2 regions of the Agrobacterium sp. NPDC089420 genome follow, and region 2 is predicted to be linked to the other one. Evidence: riboswitches for the same ligand, from Rfam matches in the RefSeq annotation. Region 2 holds a riboswitch; the other holds the start of a gene.
What was found. A riboswitch is a leader RNA that binds a small molecule or an ion and turns the genes downstream of it on or off. The one in region 2 is predicted to bind S-adenosylmethionine.
Positions count from the first base shown of each region.

Region 1: another riboswitch for S-adenosylmethionine. It lies ahead of metA (homoserine O-succinyltransferase); the one in region 2 lies ahead of ACI2KA_RS04335 (O-succinylhomoserine sulfhydrylase).

Region 1 covers NZ_JBJDMY010000006.1:188,965-196,511, forward strand. Annotated here, with positions in the region: gene ispG (flavodoxin-dependent (E)-4-hydroxy-3-methylbut-2-enyl-diphosphate synthase) at 1-1,198, shown strand, start outside; gene ACI2KA_RS11790 (OmpA family protein) at 1,265-1,927, shown strand; gene ACI2KA_RS11795 (polyprenyl synthetase family protein) at 1,958-2,872, opposite strand; gene mtgA (monofunctional biosynthetic peptidoglycan transglycosylase) at 3,111-3,758, shown strand; gene ACI2KA_RS11805 (aldose epimerase family protein) at 3,774-4,793, opposite strand; gene metA (homoserine O-succinyltransferase) at 4,971-5,897, opposite strand; SAM riboswitch at 5,981-6,057, opposite strand; gene ACI2KA_RS11815 (thiamine diphosphokinase) at 6,147-6,800, shown strand; gene ACI2KA_RS11820 (ABC-F family ATP-binding cassette domain-containing protein) at 6,805-7,547, shown strand, end outside.
Region 2 covers NZ_JBJDMY010000002.1:356,476-364,022, reverse strand. Annotated here, with positions in the region: gene ACI2KA_RS04350 (beta strand repeat-containing protein) at 1-2,499, shown strand, start outside; tRNA gene ACI2KA_RS04345 (tRNA-Gly) at 2,552-2,625, opposite strand; gene ACI2KA_RS04340 (2'-deoxycytidine 5'-triphosphate deaminase) at 2,682-3,779, opposite strand; SAM riboswitch at 3,853-3,931, shown strand; gene ACI2KA_RS04335 (O-succinylhomoserine sulfhydrylase) at 3,974-5,158, shown strand; gene apaG (Co2+/Mg2+ efflux protein ApaG) at 5,394-5,786, shown strand; gene ACI2KA_RS04325 (Hsp33 family molecular chaperone) at 5,944-6,933, opposite strand; gene argF (ornithine carbamoyltransferase) at 7,174-7,547, opposite strand, start outside.

The DNA of each region.
Region 1 (7,547 bases), on a different contig from region 2:
TGACGTGGGCGGCGTCATTGTCGGTGGCGGCGCGCCCGTTGTCGTGCAGTCGATGACCAATACCGATACGGCGGACATCGACGCCACCGTGCAGCAGGTTGCGGCGCTGTTCCGGGCCGGTTCGGAAATCGTGCGCATCACCGTGGACCGGGACGAGAGTGCGGCCGCCGTTCCGAAAATCCGCGAGCGGTTGCTGCGTCTTGGGCTTGATGTGCCGCTTGTGGGCGATTTCCATTATATCGGCCACAAGCTTCTGGCCGATCATCCGGCCTGCGCCGAAGCGCTCGCGAAATACCGCATCAATCCCGGCAACGTCGGCTTCAAAGATAAAAAGGACAAGCAGTTCGGCGAGATCGTCGAAATGGCGATCCGTTACGACAAGCCGGTCCGCATCGGCGTCAACTGGGGGTCGCTCGATCAGGAATTGCTGACGACGCTGATGGACAGGAACAAGGAAGAGGGGTTTCCGCTTTCCGCCCGTCAGGTCACGCGTGAGGCCATCGTCCAGTCGGCGCTGATTTCCGCCGAGCTTGCCGAGGAGATCGGCCTGCCGCGCAACCGCATCATCCTGTCCGCCAAGGTCAGCCAGGTGCAGGATCTGATTGCCGTCTATTCGATGCTGTCGGAGCGGTCCGATCACGCCCTGCATCTCGGCCTCACCGAGGCGGGCATGGGTTCCAAGGGCATCGTCGCCTCGTCCGCCGCCATGGGATACGTGCTGCAGCACGGCATTGGCGATACGATCCGCGTCTCGCTGACGCCGGAGCCGAACGGCGACCGCACCCGCGAGGTGCAGGTGGCGCAGGAATTGCTGCAGGTCATGGGGTTCCGGCAATTCATTCCGGTGGTTGCGGCATGTCCCGGCTGCGGACGCACCACGTCCACCGTGTTTCAGGAACTGGCGCAGAACATCCAGAACGATATTCGCAAGAACATGCCGGTCTGGCGTGAGAAATATCCCGGCGTCGAGGCGTTGAATGTTGCTGTCATGGGCTGCATCGTCAACGGTCCCGGCGAAAGCAAACATGCCGATATCGGTATTTCGCTGCCCGGAACCGGCGAAAGCCCCGCCGCTCCCGTCTTCATCGACGGGGAAAAGGCGCTTACCCTGCGTGGTCCCAACATTGCTGGCGACTTCGAAGCGCTTGTGGCCGATTACATCGAAAAGCGTTTTGGCCGGAAAGATGCGGCGGAGTAAAGCGTACCGTGAAAAGGCCGGAATTTTACTGTCATACCTCCTGAAACTCTCGGAGCATCAAAACACATGATCAAAAAAATCGCGATCGTTGCCCTTTGCGGGACCTATCTTTCCGCCTGCACCACCACCGATCCCTATACGGGTGAGCAGAAGATGTCGAATACGGCCGGCGGTGCCGGTATCGGCGCCGTGGTCGGCGCACTCGGTGGTCTGGCTGTTGGCGGTTCGCCGGTCGGTCGCCGCAACGCCGCGCTTATCGGCGCCGGCATCGGTGCGCTTGCCGGTGGCGCCATCGGCAATTACATGGATGGTCAGGAAGCCGAGCTTCGCGCCCAGCTTCAGGGAACCGGCGTTTCGGTTTCGCGCCGCGGCGACAACATCGTTCTCAACATGCCCTCGAACATCACTTTCGCGACGGATCAGGATCAGGTGATCCCGCCCTTCTATCAGACGCTCGATTCCGTTGCGATCGTGCTGAACAAGTTCAATCGCACGCTGATCGACATCAACGGTCACACCGATTCCACCGGCAGCCTGGCCCACAATCAGGGGCTTTCGGAGCGTCGCGCGGCATCGGTCGCCAATTATCTCGGCGCGCGCGGCGTCGACCAGCGCCGTATCTCGACGCTCGGCTTCGGTCCCTCGCAGCCGATCGCCTCTAACGCAACGCCGGATGGCCGTGCCCAGAACCGCCGTGTCGAAGTGCTGATTTCGCCCCTCAAGGGCTGATCGGGTGTAGGGTTGAGCCGGGAAGCCGGTTCAGCTTTTGCGTTCGGCGATGAAGCGTGCGGCCGCGATGAGAATCGCGGCCTTTTCGCCATAGGGAGCCAGAAGTTCCGCTGCTTCCGCCACCTGTTCCTGTAATTTGCGGCGCGCCCATTCTTCGCCGCGCAGCGCCACCAGCGTTCCCTTGCCGCGTGCGGCATCCTTGCCGGTCGCCTTGCCCATGGTGGCGGCATCGGCGGTCAGATCCAGGAGATCATCGGCAAGCTGGAAGGCGAGGCCGATCTTTTCGCCGAAGAGACGCAGCCGCTGCCTTTCCGCATTGTCGCTGCCGGCAATGATCGCGCCCGCCTCGCAGGCGAAACGCAGCAATGCGCCGGTTTTCATAGCCTGCAATGTAATGATGCCGGCTTCGTCCGGCGTCCTCTTTTCCGCAGCAAGATCGAGTGCCTGTCCGCCGGCCATGCCGCCAATGCCGGCTGCGCGGGCGAGCGAGAGCACGAGTGCCGCCTTGCGTTCGGCCGCAAGCGGATTTTCATCCGCGGCAATAATATCGAAAGCGAGCGTCAGCAGGCTATCGCCGGCGAGAATGGCAGTCGCCTCATCGAATTTGCGATGCACCGTCGGTTGGCCGCGGCGCAGGTCGTCATCATCCATGGCCGGCAGATCGTCATGAACCAGCGAATAACAATGGAGGCATTCCAGTGCGGCGCCGACATACTGGGCGGCTTTGGCGTCCCCGCCCGCAAGTTCGGCACTTTCAATGACGAGGAAGGGCCGCAGGCGTTTGCCGCCGTTCAGCACCCCATGGCGCATGGCGTCGAGCAGGTTTTGCGGGCGGGTGATCTCGTCCGCAAGCGCTTCGCCCGAAAGCAGGCGGCCAAGCAGGTCTTCGGTTTTGGCTGCGTTTTCGCGCAGCCGCGTTTCGAAATTCGTCATCTGAGCGTCCATGCCGCGCTCTTTGGCACGCCGCGCGAATGCAGGCAAACCTTTTCGTGATTCCGGAACGGCAACAGTGTGACCGGACTCGCCTTGTAGGCGGCAATGGACTATGAAAGGCTTCAATTGGCGTGGGGCGCGGGGACGGATAGTGAGCGGTACGCCTGAAAGCGACGCAGATTACGCCGTGCTGGCGGAAGACCGGAGCAGTCCGAAGGTGGATTTTCGCACGTTGGCAAAGCGCATCATCATGACCTTGCTGGCTTTGCTGATCCTGCCCTATCTGTTGATTCCCGTTTATGCGCTGCCGTTTTTCCGCCCTGTCTCGACGCTGATGCTGGCCGATCTGGTAACCCTGCAGGGTTACGACCGACGCTGGGTGCCGCTTGAGGATATTTCGCCACGTCTCATACAATCCGTGATGATGTCCGAGGACGGGCAGTTCTGCTTCCATGGCGGGGTGGACTGGAACCAGATGCAATCCGTGGTCAGCAATGCGCTCGACGGGGCCGCGACGCGTGGCGCCAGCACTATTCCGATGCAGACGGCAAAGAACCTGTTTTTATGGAACGGCCGCTCTTTCGTGCGCAAGGGGCTGGAACTGCCGCTGGCGATTGCTGCCGATTTCGTCTGGTCCAAAAAGCGGATGATGGAAATCTATCTCAACGTTGCCGAATGGGGACCCGGCATTTACGGCATCGAGGCTGCGGCGCAGCATCATTTCAAGGTGCCGGCGGCGAAACTCAGTTCCCGTCAGGCGGCGCTGCTTGCCGTCTCCTTGCCCAATCCCATCGACCGTGTCGCCAGCAAGCCGGGGCGCGGCCTGCAACGGCTGGCAGGCCTTATCGAGCGGCGCGCGCGGGCCTCGGGTGCTTATGTCGGCTGCGTGCTGGACTGATCCCCGCCTGCCAACTCAGCCCTTCGTGAAGATGTAATCGGTTTCCTGCCGCAGGGTTTCGCCCGGCCGCAGGACCGCATGCGGAAAATCCGCGTGGTTGACGGCGTCCGGCCATATCTGCGTTTCCAGGCAGAAACCGGCAAAGGGACCATAGTGGCGGCCATCGAGGCCGGGAACCGGAACATTCAGCTTGAACGCCGAATAGAATTGCACGCCGGGTTCCGTCGTATGAACCTCAAGGGCGATATCCGAGGCGCTCGAATAGGCGCGTGCGATCTTGCGCTTGGCGCGGCGCTCGGGTGAAAGGCAGAAATTATGGTCATAGAGAACCTGCTCGCCATTGTCCTTGCGCCGCATCGGCGTCGGCTGGCGCAGGTCGAAGACGGTGCCGTCGACGGAGCGGATTTCGCCGGTCGGTATCTGCTGTTCATTGGTCGGCAGATAATAATCGGCGGCGATGCTGATTTCGTGTCCGAGCGCCGTCTCCGCACCATCGAGGTTGAAATAGGAGTGCTGGCAGACATTGGCGATGGTCGGCCTGTCGGTCACCGTTTCATAAACCACCGACAGCACCCCGCCGTCGCGGATCGTGTAGGTGGCCGTCACCGTGCAATTGCCGGGATAACCGGCGCGGCCATCGGGATCGATGATCTGCAGCACCGCGTGGCTTTCGCCATGTTCCATCAGCATCCAGTTGCGCTTGCCCATGCCGTCGCTGCCGCCGTGCAGATGGGTTACGCCCTTTTCGTTCAGCTCCAGCTGATATTCGTGTCCGTCGATGGAGAACCTGCCATTGCCGATGCGGTTGGCGTTGCGGCCCGGTGTGGCGCCAAAATAGGAGGAATATTTGTAGTCCTCGAATTTATCGAAACCGAGCACCAGCGGCGGCTGGTGGCCGTCGAGACGCAGGTCCTGGATGACGGCGCCCCAGGTGATGACCTTTGCCGTCAAACCGCCTTTCGAGATGGTGACGCGTTCGACCTTTTCGCCGGTTGCCGTGAAACCGAAATTCTCCCGTACCGCACCGTCGCTCATCTCGTCATTCTCCCGGTTGTCGCGAATTGCCGGGCGGACGTTGCGTCATTTTCCGGCAATTCGCAATCCCGCAATGCAAAGCATGTCCTTCAAAAGTGTCTTGCGGTTTCGGGACAAAAATACGCTTCAACCAGGGGTGAAAACGCGTCGCATGCATTTGACCGCATGCGGCGCGCTTTATGCGGCCAGTTTCCCGATGGATTCGAGATCGTAGGGCGTTGTCTGGTATATCTCGTTGATCCAGTTGCCGAAAAACAGATGGGCATGGCTGCGCCAGCGGTTGAGCGGGGCAAGTTCCGGGTCATTGTGCGGGAAATAATCGTGCGGCAGCTTGATCGGCACGCCGGAGTTCACGTCGCGGAAATATTCGTCCGAAAGCGAGGTTGAATCATATTCGACATGATTGAACATGTAGAGCCGGTTGCCCGCCTTCTCATGCACCAGACACACACCCATTTCCTCCGACTCCATCAGGATTTCGAGGTTGGGGTGTTTTTCGATATCGGCGCGGCGCACTTCCGTCCAGCGGGAGACCGGGACCTGGAAATCATCCGAAAAACCGTTCAGGTAGATGGATGAAGGGCAGAGATTGCGGTGACGATAGACGCCGAAGGCCTTTTCCTTCAGCTCGTATTTCGGCACGCCGTGGAAATGGTAGATGGCGGCCATGGCGCCCCAGCAGACATTCAGCGTCGAATGGACATTGGTCTGCGTCCACTCGAAAATTTGGCGCATCTCGTTCCAGTACGTCACATCTTCATAATCCAGCAGCTCGATGGGCGCGCCGGTAATGATGAAACCGTCGAACTTGCGGTGGCGCACTTCCTCCCACGTTTCATAGAAGGACAGAAGATGTTCCTCGGGCGTATTCTTGGCGCGGTGGCCGCCGATCCTGACCAGCGAAAGCTCCACCTGCAGCGGCGAGGCGCCTACGAGGCGCGCCATCTGGATTTCCGTCTTGATCTTGTTCGGCATGAGGTTGAGAAGCCCGATCTGGAGCGGGCGGATATCCTGCCGGATGGCCGCCGTTTCGGTCATGACCCGCACGCCCTCATGAACGAGGGTCTCAAAGGCGGGAAGCGTATCGGGAATCTTGATCGGCATGTCGAACTCTCTTTTCCGGATCACGTAAAGAACGTTGCGAAAACAAAAAAACCGGCAGCGAAATCGCAACCGGTTCCAGGAAATTGCCTTTTTCCTCGACCCTTTAGCGACTTCTTTAAAGTGGCTGCAAGCCGGTCGGCAAATCACCACTGAGGCGTTTCATAATCCCGAAGCCGGCGAAAATCAATATAGGCGGTTTTCATCGGGTTTCGGCTTTCCCTTTTTGTGCCAGTTGCGATAAGGCAGGGCATGGATAAAGAGCGCTTCACCATTCTGCTTGGCGGCGATGTCACGGTGACCGATCGTCTCAAAGAGGCGGTTGCGGATAGCCGCGTGATTGCGGCCGATGGCGGCATGCGCCATGCCGGCCAGCTCGGGCTTGAGCCGGAGCTGTGGGTCGGGGATTTCGATTCCGCCAGCAAGGAGCTGCTCGATGCCTGGCCCGATGTGGAGCGCCAGCCTTACCCCGCCGCAAAGGCGGTGACGGATGGTGAGATCGCTGTCTCCGAGGCTCTTTCCCGCGGCGCGCATTCGCTGCTGCTGGTGGGTGCGCTCGGCGGGGCTCGAAGCGACCATGCGCTTCAGCACCTGCTTTATGCGGTGGCGCTTGCCGAGCGGGGTTTCGAGGTTACGCTGACCTCCGGCGAAGAAGAGGCGCGGCCCCTGCTTGCCGGTTCGCTGATTATCGATCTGCCGGCCGGATCGCTGTTTTCTGTGGCCGGATTCACCGCCCTTGAGGGTCTTGATATCGGCAATGTGCGTTATCCGCTTGAAGATTTCGCGCTTGCTTTCGGCTCTTCCCGCACTATTTCCAATGTCGCGAATGGCGGCCCTGTGCATTTCTCGCTGAAAAGCGGCAAAGCCATCGTGCTCGCCCGCCCTTATGATCTGACCGGAGCCTGACGCCTTGGCACCCCCTATTTTGAAACTCGATGATATCAAGCTGACCTTCGGCGTGACCCCGCTGCTCGATGGCGCCAATCTCCAGGTGGAACCTGGCGACCGCATCTGCCTCGTCGGGCGCAACGGCTCGGGCAAGTCCACCCTGATGAAGATCGCTGCGGGTCTCGTCGAGGCGCAGTCGGGCGAGGTGTTCCGGCATCCGGCCGCCACCATCCGCTATCTGGAACAGGCGCCGGATTTTGCCGGTTACAATACCGTTCAGGCCTATGCCGAGGCCGGCCTCGGACCGGGTGACGATGCCTATCGCGTCACGTATCTTCTCGAGCATCTCGGGCTTACGGGGCAGGAGGACCCGGTAAGCCTGTCCGGCGGTGAGGCGCGGCGCGCGGCGCTTGCCCGCGTCATGGCGCCCGAGCCCGATATTCTGATGCTGGACGAGCCGACCAACCATCTGGACCTGCCCACCATCGAATGGCTGGAAAGCGAATTGCAGCAGTCACGCAGTGCGCTGGTGCTGATTTCGCACGACCGGCGTTTTCTCGAAAAAGTCTCGACCTCGACCGTATGGCTCGATCGCGGCCAGTCCCGCCGTCTCAATCGCGGCTTTGCCCATTTCGAGGAATGGCGCGACAAGGTGCTGGAAGAAGAAGAGCTGGAGCAGCACAAGCTCGGCAAGGCCATCGAACGCGAAGAACACTGGATGCGGTATGGCGTGACCGCGCGGCGCAAACGCAACATGCGCCGTGT
Region 2 (7,547 bases):
GCCCAGGTGGAGGCTTTGACCACCGCCCAGGTCGGCGCCTTGAGTTCAAAGCAGATAGCGGCCTTGGGTGCGGATGACATTGCCACCTTCTCGGCCAAGGATATTGCGGCAATCAGTTCCAGCGCGATCCCGGGTTTATCGACGGGGACCATAACATCGCTGACAACAGCGCAGATCGCAGCACTCAGCACGGCGGGCATTGGCGGCCTGAGCACCGGGCAGGTCGCCGCCCTCACCAGCGGTCAGGTCAGCGGCCTGACCAATGCCCAAATCCGTGCCCTTACCTCCAGGCAGGTTATGGCACTGCGCGCGGAGGACATCGCCGCGCTTTCCACGGCGCAGGTCGCGGCTCTCAGCGCCGCGGGCGTGGCGGGCCTGACCACCGACCAGATCGCAGCCCTCGGCACCGATCAGGTCACGGCGCTGACCAGCACCCAGATCGGCGCACTCAGTTCGAAACAGATTGCGGTTCTCACCGCCGATAAGCTGAATACCTTCACCACCGCCGAGCTGGCGGCAATCGGCATGAGCGCCATTGCGGGCCTGTCGAGCGAGATTGTGGCGGCGCTGACGACGGCGCAGATCGCCGCGCTTGGCACCGCGGCAATAGCGGGCCTAAGTACCGGGCAGGTCGCCGCCCTCAACAGCGGTCAAATGGGCGTCCTCTCCAGTAGCCAGATTGCCGTCCTCACCTCCAGGCAGATTGCGGCGCTGCGGCCGGCAGACATCGCCTCGCTTTCGGAGATCCAGATCGCCGCGCTCGGCACGGCTGGGGTGGTGGGCCTGACCACCGATCAGATCGCGGCCCTCGGCACCGATCAGGTCGCCGCGCTGACCAGCGCCCAGATCGGCGCGCTCAGCTCGAAACAGATTGCCGCCCTCGGGGCCGATGACCTGGATACCTTCACAACGGCCGAGCTGGCCGCAATCAGCTTGAACGCGATCCCCGGCTTGTCGGCGGCAGTGATTGCTGCGCTGACGACGGCTCAGATCGCGGCCCTCGGTACGGCGGCGATAGCGAACCTGACCATCGACCAAATTGATGCGCTCAGCACCGGCCAAGTGGAGGTCCTGAGCAATGCGCAGGTCGGCGCCCTCACCTCCAGACAGATTGCAGCACTGGGCACGGGCGACATCGCCGCGCTTTCCACGGCGCAGGTCGCGGCTCTCAGCGCCGCGGGCGTGGCGGGCCTGACCACCGACCAGATCGCAGCCCTCGGCACCGATCAGGTCACGGCGCTGACCAGCGCCCAGATCGGCGCACTCAGTTCGAAACAGATTGCGGTTCTCACCGCCGATAAGCTGAATACCTTCACCACCGCCGAGCTGGCGGCAATCGGCATGAGCGCCATTGCGGGCCTGTCGAGCGAGATTGTCGCGGCGCTGACGACGGCGCAGATCGCCGCGCTTGGCACCGCGGCGATAGCGGGCCTGAGCACCGGGCAGGTCGCCGCCCTCAACAGCGGTCAAATGGGCGTCCTCTCCACTAGCCAGATTGCCGCCCTCACCTCCAGGCAGATTGCGGCATTGCGGCCGGCCGACATCGCCTCGCTTTCAACAAGCCAGATAGCCGCACTGGACGCCAAGGCCATAACAGGCCTCGGCAGCGCCCAGGCTGGCGCCATGAGCATCGGGCAGATCGAAGCATTCTCCGTTCGTCAAATAGCGGCATTGAGTTCGGATGCGCTCAAGGGCCTGTCCGCGACCATGTTGGAAACCTTCTCGACGGAAGAGCTCGCTGCGATTGGCTCAAGCGCGATAAAGGGACTTCCGACGGACTTTATCGCCTCACTTTCGTCCGCCGAGGTTGCGGCCCTGGGCACGGCCGGCGTCGCCGGATTGACCAGCGACCAGATCAGCGCGCTTGGAAAGGACCAGATCCAGGCATTTTCCACCGCTCAGATCGCCGCATTGAGTTCCGCCGCCCTCGCCGGGTTGACCATGGAGGGGCTGGACACCTTCTCGACCGAGGAACTCGCCGCGATCAGCTCAACGGCGATCAGGGGCCTCTCCGCCACCCTTGTCGCATCCCTGTCGCCTGCGGAGATCGCCGCCTTGACGACAGGCCAGATCGCTTCGCTGAGTTACGGTCAGGTGGCGGCAATGGATGCCGCACAAATCGGCGCTTTGTCGATATCGCAGGTCAGCGCGCTCACCGCGATGCAGGCAGCCGCATTTGGCCGCGACGATCTCACGGGGTTTTCCACCGAACAAATCATCAGCTTGAGTTCGAAGGCAATCTCGGGACTGAGCACCAGTGTACTCGCCGCCTTGACGGCATCGCAGGTGACGGCCTTCACTCCAGGCCAGATCGCCGCCATGACAACTGCACAGGTCGCAGCACTAAACAGCGACGACCCGGCAGACAGCTCCACCCAAACCATTGCCACAAACGTAAGCGAGACCAGCACGCAGGCGAACACGTCGGTCGAGACGCAAACAGCATCTCAAGACTCGTCCGACGTCGCCGCAACCATTTTGTCCTATCTGAACGTCTGATTTTCGCGCGTGAGGGGCATGACGGCAACTGTTGATGGCCGGGAAAAGTCGCTGGAGCGGGTGAAGGGAATCGAACCCTCGTATTCAGCTTGGGAAGCTGCTGCTCTACCATTGAGCTACACCCGCACGCAGAACAAGACATCCGACAGTTCGTATCGGGTGTCAAGCACCCGGCGGGTTCATTATTCCGCGCGGAAATGCTTGGAGAGTTTCAGGCCCTGCGCCTGATAGTTGGAGCCGAGGCCGCTGCCATAAAGGCCTTCCGGTTTCTGCAGCATATGCTCATAGACCAGGCGGCCGACGATCTGGCCGTGTTCGAGGATGAAGGGCACCTCGTGGCTGCGGACTTCGAGTACGGCGCGGCTGCCGGTGCCGCCGGCCTGGGCGTGACCGAAGCCGGGATCGAAGAAGCCGGCGTAATGTACCCGAAATTCGCCCACGAGCGGGTCGAAAGGCGTCATTTCGGCGGCATAGAGTGGGGGCACATGCACGGCTTCGCGTGAAACGAGAATATAGAATTCATCCGGATCGAGGATCAGTTCCGCGCGACCACGCGCATAAAGCGGTTCCCAGAAATCGAGAACCTCGTGCTGGGCCTTCCTGTCGACATCCACCACGGCCGTGTGATGTTTGCCGCGATAACCGATCAGCCCGTTTTCGCCGAAGCCCTTGAGATCAATCGAAAGCGCGATGCCGCCGCCCGTCACGTTCGGACTTTCGCTGGCGACCAGCGTTTCCGTTTCGTGCAGCTTCAGAAGCTCGCCTTCATTGAGCAAAGCATGGCCGATGCGGAAACGGATCTGCGACAGGCGGGACCCGCGGCGCACCACGATGGGGAAGGTGCGCGGGCTGATTTCCAGATAGAGCGGCCCCTTATATCCCGCCGGGATCTTGTCGAATTCCTGCGCATTGTCGGTCATGACGCGGGTGAAGATATCAAGGCGGCCGGTCGAGCTTTTGGGGTTGGCGGACGCCGACATATCCACCGGCAAGTCAAGGCTTTCCATAAGCGGAACGATATAAACACAACCGGTCTCCAGCACCGCGCCCTGGCTGAGATCAACCTCATGCAGGCTGAGACGATTGAGCTTGTCGATGACGCGGGTTCCGGGGCCGGGCATGAAGCTGGCGCGCACGCGATAGGCCCTGGAGCCCAACCTGAGATCGAGGCTGGCGGGCTGGACCTGATCAACATCAAGATCGGCCTCGCTTTTCAGCCTGCCGCCCGCAAACAGCGCCCTGATTGCGCCGTCCGCCAAAATGCCCGTGGTTCTCGTCATCGTCATCATTCCTTTTTACGGCGACAAAACCAAAAGGAAAGCATTGACGCAAGCCGGTAACGGCAGTATGGCAAGCTTATCCCGTGGTGATTTGGCCGGTCGGCTTGCAGCCACGTTAAACAAGTGGCTAAAAAGACCGGGTGCTTGGAACCGGTCTGCTTTTGCGACCGGTTTTTTGTTTTGAAGGTGATCACATGAGCAATAAATGGCGCCCGGCAACCCAGCTCGTTCACGGTGGCACGCTGCGCTCACCCTATGGTGAAACGTCGGAAGCGATCTATCTGACCCAGGGTTTCGTCTACGAAAACTCCGAAGCCGCCGAAGCCCGCTTCAAGGGCGAAACGGATGGCTTTATCTACGCCCGTTATGCAAGCCCCACCAACGACATGTTTGAAAAGCGCATGTGCCTGCTGGAAGGTGCTGAGGACGCCCGGGCGCTCGCCTCCGGCATGGCCGCCGTCACCGCCGCCATCATGTGCCAGCTGCGCGCCGGCGATCATATCGTTGCCGCCCGCGCCCTCTTCGGCTCCTGCCGCTGGGTGGTCGAGACGCTTGCGCCGAAATACGGCATTGAGTGCACGCTCATCGACGGGCGTGATCTCGGCAACTGGGAAAAGGCGATCCAGCCGAACACCAAGCTGTTCTTCCTCGAAAGCCCGACCAATCCGACACTCGAGGTAGTGGACATCGCCGGCGTGGCGAAGCTTGCCAACCAGATCGGCGCCAAGGTGGTGGTCGACAACGTGTTTGCGACACCACTTTTCCAGAAGCCGCTCGAACTCGGCGCCCATATCGTCGTCTATTCGGCAACCAAGCATATTGACGGCCAGGGCCGCTGCCTCGGCGGCGTCATCCTTTCCGACAAGAAATGGATCGAAGAAGAGCTGCAGGACTATTTCCGCCATACCGGCCCCGCCATGTCGCCCTTCAACGCCTGGACGCTTCTGAAGGGCATCGAGACCCTGCCACTGCGCGTGAAGCAGCAGACGGCCAACGCCTCGAAAATTGCCGATTTCCTCGCCGGCAACGGCAAGGTCGCCAAGGTCATCTATCCCGGCCGCGCCGATCACCCGCAGGCGGACATCATCGCGCGGCAGATGTCCGGCGGCTCGACGCTGGTGGCTTTCGAGCTGAAGGGCGGCAAGGATGCAGCCTTCGCGTTGCAGAATGCGCTGGAGATCGTGAAGATTTCCAACAATCTCGGCGATGCCAAGAGCCTCATCACCCATCCCGGCACGACAACGCACAAGAACCTCTCCGACGAGGCCCGTGCCGAACTCGGCATTTCCGGCGGCACCCTGCGCCTTTCCTGCGGCATCGAGGATACGGACGACCTGCTGGACGATCTGGCGAAGGCCCTGGCGGCGGTTTCCGCCTGAAAATTCGTTCGATGATCGCCGTGGCCTTCCCTGGGGCCGGCCATGGCGCGATCGGCCGGACGATGACAAAATCCTTTAGCGCGCAACCAATATTTACCTTTACCGTTATCCCTAATGGTGGAAAACGGCGCGACAGAAGGAGCCTCCTGCCCGTCAAGCCATTCATTTTCTTGACGATAGCCTGAGCCTATAGTGTAGGATACGGAGGCAGGCATAATATCGAGGTGTGGCGCGTATGTATCGTGCTCTGACAAGGGATATCGAGGTCACGGTTGATCCGTATTATCTCGAGGAACAATCCGACCCGGATGACGACCGTTACGTCTGGGGCTACAAGGTCGTGATCGCGAACAATTCCGATATTCCCGTCACCCTCGTCAATCGCTATTGGCACATCACCGATCAGAACGGCCAGGTGGATGAAGTCTACGGGCCGGGTGTGGTGGGTGAGCAGCCGCATCTCAAACCCGGTGACAGCTATGAATATTCCTCAGGCTGCCCGCTGGACACGCCGTCAGGCCTGATGTTCGGCCATTATGAAATGGAAACGGACAATGGCGAGGTGTTCAACGTCACCATACCGGCCTTTTCACTGGATTCACCCGGCCTGATGCGGGTCCTGAACTGAAATGGAAGCCCCGATATTGCAGGCGTAACGATATCGGTTGAGAACCCGCCAGCCGGGACCTGGCCCGGCATCATAGGTCTTTTCTACCAGAGACGCGATTGTGTCGCATCCCGGCTCAAGGACGGGATGACGGCGTGCGGATGCCACGGTTTCGCCTTCAGACGTTTTCGAACTCGCTGACATCGTAGCGATAGGTGGTGGAGCAGAACTCGCAGGTCACGGCAATGGCGCCGTCTTCTTCGCTCGCCTCGATCTCCTCGGCGGTGAAGCCGGAGAGTACGCCCTTGATCTTGTCCCGCGAGCAGCTGCAGCGGTCGAAAATGGCCTGCGGATCATAGATGCGCACACCACTTTCATGGAAAAGCCTGAAGAGCAGGCGTTCCACCGGCACCTGCGGATCGGTCAGCTCATCGGTATCCACCGTGTTCAACAGCGTGACGGCTTCCGTCCAGGCATCGTCCTCCTGTACCTCATGACCGCCCTCATCGCCGTCGCCACCATGCAGGTCGCGCATGCGCAACCGCTCGGGCGCCTGCGGCAGGAACTGGGCGATGACACCGCCGGCGCGCCAGCCGTGGCGGGGCTTGCCTTCGCCGTCGCGGTCGAAGAACTCGGCAACGCCAAGACGCACGCGAGTGGGAAGCTGCTCGGACTGGCGGAAATAGACGCCGGCAATATCCTCCAGCGAGGAGCCATCGAGCGGCACAATGCCCTGATAGGGCTGCATGCCGGCGCCCTGATCGATGGTGAAAGCCAGAATACCGCTGCCCAGCAACTGTTCCGGCGAGGTCGCGCCGGCTGCGATTGCCGCCGCCAACCTGTCCTCATCGAAACGGGCGTAAGCGCGCATGCTTTCCGGCGCGGAGAAATCCGCCACCAGCAGGTCCACCGGGCCGTCACCCTTGGTCTGAACGGTCAGCTTGCCGGAAAACTTCAGGGATGTGCCGATGAGCGCCGTCAGAACCGTCGCTTCTGCCAGCAGACGGGCGACCGCCGCAGGATAATCATGCCGCTCGAGTATGGCATTCAACAGCGGTCCGACCTGTACGGCGCGGCCGCGCACGTCCAGACCTTCGACCTGAAAGGGCACAACCTTGTCGTCGCCAGCAAAATCGAGATCATCCAGTTCAACCGTTACATCTGCCATGTGATACTCCCTGGCGCAGCCGTGGCGCCGCTACCGTCCAAAAGTCCGGCTTTTACAGTGTGGTTTTTTGCTTGTCGCACAGAGACCCGGGAAGCGAAACCGCTTCCGGAGAAAAACGTGCAAATCGTGGCGCTGACCCGCCGGCAGAACCGACGGGCCGCTTCGAAGTCCCACAGATGGTAATCTACGCAGACAAGTTCAAGCGCCCGGTGGGATGAGTATCCGCGCGGGTGCTTTTCGTCAGATGACGCCCATGCACCATGCGATGATGGACTTCTGCGCGTGCAGGCGATTTTCCGCCTCATCGAAGACCACGGATTGCGGGCCGTCAATGACCGCATCCGTCACTTCTTCACCGCGATGCGCCGGCAGGCAATGCATGAAAAGCGCGTCTTTTTCCGCCTTGGCCATCAGGGCGTCATTGACCTGATAGGGCTGGAAGATGTTGTGACCGCGCGCCTTGTGTTCCTGGTTCATCGATACCCAGGTGTCGGTGACCACACAATCCGCCCCCGCTACCGCCTTGTCGGCATCGTGGCACAACATGATCTCGCCGCCATTGTTGCGCGCCCAGTTCAGGAACTTGTCATGGGGCTCAGACCCCATCGGCACCG